DNA from 2 places in the Paenarthrobacter sp. MSM-2-10-13 genome. Region 1 is predicted to be linked to the other one. Evidence: riboswitches for the same ligand, from Rfam matches in the RefSeq annotation. Region 1 holds a riboswitch; the other holds the start of a gene.
The links. A riboswitch is a leader RNA that binds a small molecule or an ion and turns the genes downstream of it on or off. The one in region 1 is predicted to bind glycine.
Positions count from the first base shown of each region.

Region 1 (2,392 bases):
TGTCAGCTTTGCCGGGAACGCGGACGGTGAGGGTGTCGAAGAAGGAATCGGCGACGAGTTCACGGCCGGCCTTCTGCAGAGTGGTAGCCAAAACCCGGGCATGGCCGTGGACGGTTTCAGCGATCGCCTTCAGGCCTTCGGGGCCGTGGTACACCGCGTACATCGACGCAACGATGGCGAGCAAAGCCTGCGCGGTACAGATGTTGGACGTCGCCTTCTCGCGGCGGATGTGCTGCTCGCGGGTTTGCAGCGCCAGGCGGTAGGCAGGGACACCGGCGTTGTCCTTGGAAACACCCACGATGCGGCCGGGAAGCGTGCGCTCCATGCCTTCACGGACGGCCATGTAGGCAGCGTGCGGGCCGCCGAAGAACAGCGGCACACCGAAGCGTTGCGCGGTTCCGACGGCGATGTCCGCACCTTGTTCACCCGGGGGCGTGATGAGGGTGAGCGCCAGAAGGTCGGCGGCAACCGTTACCAGGGCGCCGCGTTCCTTCGCGTCGGCAATGACGCCGGAGTGGTTGAAGACTCGGCCCGAAACGCCCGGCTGCTGCAGGACGACGCCATTGATGTCGCCGTCGGGAAGTCCGGCCGACAGGTCCGCGATCTCAACCTCAAAGCCCAACGCCTCGGCACGTCCCTTCACGATCGCGATGGTCTGCGGGAGGAGGTCGGAGTCCAGGACAGTCTTGCCGTCCTTGGCAGCCTTGTTCTTGTTGGCCCGGCGCATCAGCAACACGGCCTCGGCAACGGCGGTGGCTTCATCCAGCAACGAAGCGTTGGCAACAGGCAGCCCCGTGAGGTCCTGCACCATGGTCTGGAAATTCAGGAGTGCTTCAAGGCGACCCTGGGAAATTTCCGGCTGGTACGGGGTGTAGGCCGTGTACCAAGCGGGAGCTTCGAGGATGTTGCGGCGGATAACCGGGGGCGTGACGGTGTCGTAGTAGCCCTGGCCGATCATCTGGACAGCGGTCTTGTTCTTGGACGCCAGCTTGCGGAGCTCGGCGAGTACCTGCACCTCGGTGAGGGCGTCCTGCAACTTCAGGGCAGTGTCCTGGCGGATGGAATCGGGGACCGCGACGTCTACCAGGCCGTCGACAGAGTCGTAGCCGATTGCCTTGAGCATGGTGTCAACGTCGGCCTGGCGCCTGGCGCCAATATGCCGGTCCGCGAAGGCGGTGGGGGTTGATTTAACAGTCAAGAGGAACTCCATGATTCAGGCGCCCACTGAGCGCCACGATGATGTGGGGTTCCTCCCCGCTCTGTATTGGACCTGAGAGATTCCGCAGGGATGGTCTCCTGCTTGCACCGTCGGTGAGCCCGGTTGCCCGGACTGCTTTCCAGAGTTGCCTAACCGCGGCGGTACATGGGCCTGAGAGATTCCTGGGGAGGATTTGCTCCTACGGCGCCTGACTGGATGTACCGGCAGGACTCTCCCGCCGCAGATCAAAAGCGTTGCGCCACCTGAGTGACACGCTTCACACCATAGCGGGTAGTTTCGAAAAAGCGCAAGCAAGGTGCGGCTACTGGTGCATGGTCTCGTGAATCTGCAACGCGAACCAGAGTTGCGCCACCGTGGAGGTCTCACCCATGTCCAGCCCCGTCAGCTCACCGATTTTTCGTATGCGGTAGATGATTGTTTGCCGGTGCGCGAACAGGGCGGCAGCCGACTTTTGCCAGGAACGTTGCGAGTTCAGATAGGTCCGCAAGGTGACGATGAGATCGCCGTCCTGGCTCTGCTCGTAGTCAAAAATTGGGCCCAGCAGTCGCCGGACCAGCGCCGTTCCTTCCTCAAAACCCGTCATGCCCAACCACGATGGTCCCTGCGCATAGTGGGCGACGTCCAGCTTGTTGGCCTTGGCCGAGCCGAGAGCCCAAAGGGACTCCTGAAGAGCCCGTTGCAGCCCCGCAACGGCGGCCGGGGCACTGATGCCGATGACGGTTTCCGCGCCGGCGCAGTGCGCCAGGACGTCGTCGTCCACATCAGCTGGGACCACCACATGCAGCCTGTTGTTCCGCTTCAAGGACGCTGACGCAACTCCGTGCCGCCACAGTTCGATGTGCACGCCAGCCAGCCCACCGCCGTCGTCCGCTTGCTTGACAGCGTCCAATTCCCTGGCAGCGTCCGCCGACATGGAGGCGAGCACGAAATCCCGGGCCGGCACCTCAAAAGCCGTCAGCCGGCTCTCCATCTCGGCCACTCCGAGGCGTCCCTCCATGGCCTGCATCAGGAACTCGCCGGCCAGCCGGTGGCGGCCTTCCAACGACAGGACGATGCGCGAAAGCTGCAGTCCCAGCACGGTCGCGGCATGGAGAAGTACGACGGCGTCCGGGTGCGGTTCGCTGTTGGGCAGCACCACCAGAAGCGCGTTTGCATGGGTGGGAATGTCCATGG
Region 1 is NZ_JAAOXO010000005.1:35,677-38,068, forward strand. Features, by position in the region: gene gcvP (aminomethyl-transferring glycine dehydrogenase) at 1-1,198, opposite strand, end outside; glycine riboswitch at 1,348-1,446, opposite strand; gene HAV21_RS12105 (PucR family transcriptional regulator) at 1,521-2,392, opposite strand, start outside.

Region 2 (2,392 bases), on a different contig from region 1:
AGTCCGGTGCGAACGGGTGGATGGAGGCGAATTCCGGCCAGGAGATGGCTTCCATCTCTGCCGTAGCGTTGAGCTTCATGGTGCAGGAGCCCAGCGGAATCATGGTGCGGTCCAGCGCGAGGTCGCGGTCAGAGAGCTTGCGGATGTAGCGCAGGAGCTGGGTTTCGGAGCGGTGCGTGTTGAACACCGGGTGCTGCATGAAATCGCTGGTGCGCTCCACGGAATCTTCAAGCGCAAAGCCTTCAGCGGTTTCGGTTACCGAAGCACCAAAGACTTCAAGGAGACCGCCGACAATCTCAGATGTAGTGGTCTCGTCTACAGAGATGCCAACAGCATCGGCGTCAACGCCGCGGAGGTTGATGCCCTTGGCCTCAGCGGCGGCCACGATCTCCGCAGCCTTACCGGGGACGCGGACGGTGATGGTGTCGAAGAAGGAACCGTGGAGGACCTCGACGCCGGCCGCCTTCAGGGACGCTGCAAGGGTACGGGCGTGACCGTGCGCGGTCTCCGCGATCGCTTTCAGGCCTTCAGGGCCGTGGTAAACGGCGTACATCGACGCGACGATGGCCAGGAGCGCCTGCGCAGTACAGATGTTGGAGGTGGCCTTCTCGCGGCGGATGTGCTGCTCACGTGTCTGCAGCGCCAAGCGGTAGGCGGGGACACCGGCGTCGTCCTTGGAAACGCCCACCAGACGGCCGGGCATGGAACGCTCCAGACCCTTCTGGACGGCCATGTAGGCAGCGTGCGGGCCGCCGAAGAACAGCGGAACGCCCAGTCGCTGCGCGGAACCTACGGCGATGTCGGCGCCCTGCTCACCCGGAGGGGTGATGAGCGTCAGGGACAGAAGATCTGCAGCCACGGTGACCAGTGCGCCGCGTTCTTTGGCTGCGGCGATGACGGCGGAGTGGTCGAACACGCGGCCGGAGACACCGGGCTGCTGCAGGACGACGCCGTTAATGGTGCCTTCCGGGAGGCCCAGGGACAGATCGGCCACCTCAACCTCGAAGCCAAGCGCTTCCGCGCGGCCCTTCACGATCGCGATGGTCTGCGGCAGGCAGTCGGCGTCAAGGACGGTCTTGCCATCCTGGGCAGCTTTGTTCTTGTTGGCGCGGCGCATCATCAGGACGGCCTCGGCCACGGCAGTTGCTTCGTCCAGCAGGGAGGCGTTGGCGATCGGCAGGCCAACCAGGTCCTGGACCATGGTCTGGAAGTTGAGGAGCGCTTCGAGGCGGCCCTGCGAGATTTCCGGCTGGTAGGGGGTGTAGGCGGTGTACCAAGCCGGAGATTCCAGGATGTTGCGGCGGATCACCGGCGGCGTCACGGTGTCGTAGTAGCCCTGGCCGATCATCTGAACGGCAGTCTTGTTCTTGGAGGCGAGCTTGCGGAGCTCGGCAAGAACCTCAACTTCGCTCAGGGCGTTTTGCAGGGTGAGGGCAACATCCTGGCGGATATCGTTCGGGACGGCGGTGTCGACCAGCGAATCGACGGTGTCGTAACCGACGGACTTGAGCATGGTCTCAATGTCGGCCTGGCGGCGGGCGCCGATATGCCGATCGACGAAGGTGGTGGAGGCAGAACTAACCGTCACGAAGGAACTCCATTACTTGGGCGGCGTTTGGGTACGCCACAGCGGCTGGGTTCCTCCCCGCTCTGTATTGGACCTGAGAGTTTCCGCGCGTTGCGTGAACAACCATCGCTTGCACCGTCGGTGAGCACAGTACCCGTTCGCCCGTGGATAGGCTGAGTACCTGCTGCTTTCCAGAGTTGCCTCGCCGCGGCGGTGCGTGGGCCTGAGAGATTCCTGGGGAGGGTTTGCTCCTACGGCGCCTGCATCACTTGCCTGCAGGACTCTCCCGCCGCAGATCAAAGGCATGTTCAATTGTGTATGGGCACCATGTAGGGCACGCCACAAGAGTTAATTGTCCTACGCTCGGGCCTCAGCAGCAAATGGATGAGCTGCTACTTCCGCAGGCGTTCAAGGACCCCCAGAAGGATTTCGACGTCGGCCTCCCGCCCGGCGTAGCCGCCCTCCTGGCCACCTTCAAAGATCGCGTTGAAATAGAGTCCGTCGCCCATATAGCTCACAGCCTTGGCAACCTCTGGTCCGACGTCTTCTGCCAGCACGTCAAGCCACCGCTGCTGAATTGCGGCAAACCTGCGGCGGGTTTCCTCGTGAGCCACCTCAGCCAGCCTGGTAGCGGCGACGAATGCCCGGTCCATGGGCGTATCTGCCCAGAGAGAGGACCTGATGAAGTATGCCGCTGAACCATCCGGCGCCGCCTTCATGAGTTCGGTATCTTCATCGGCCAGCAGGTCCAGGCGCTCCAAAAGGGCCGTAATCAGCGCTTCCTTGTTGGGGAAGTGGTAGAGCAGTCCGCCTTTGGACACGCCT
Region 2 is NZ_JAAOXO010000003.1:432,728-435,119, forward strand. Features, by position in the region: gene gcvP (aminomethyl-transferring glycine dehydrogenase) at 1-1,588, opposite strand, end outside; glycine riboswitch at 1,769-1,866, opposite strand; gene HAV21_RS10290 (TetR/AcrR family transcriptional regulator) at 1,960-2,392, opposite strand, start outside.
Region 2: it holds a riboswitch for glycine, as region 1 does, so the genes downstream of both, gcvP (aminomethyl-transferring glycine dehydrogenase) here and gcvP (aminomethyl-transferring glycine dehydrogenase) in region 1, are expected to answer to the same signal.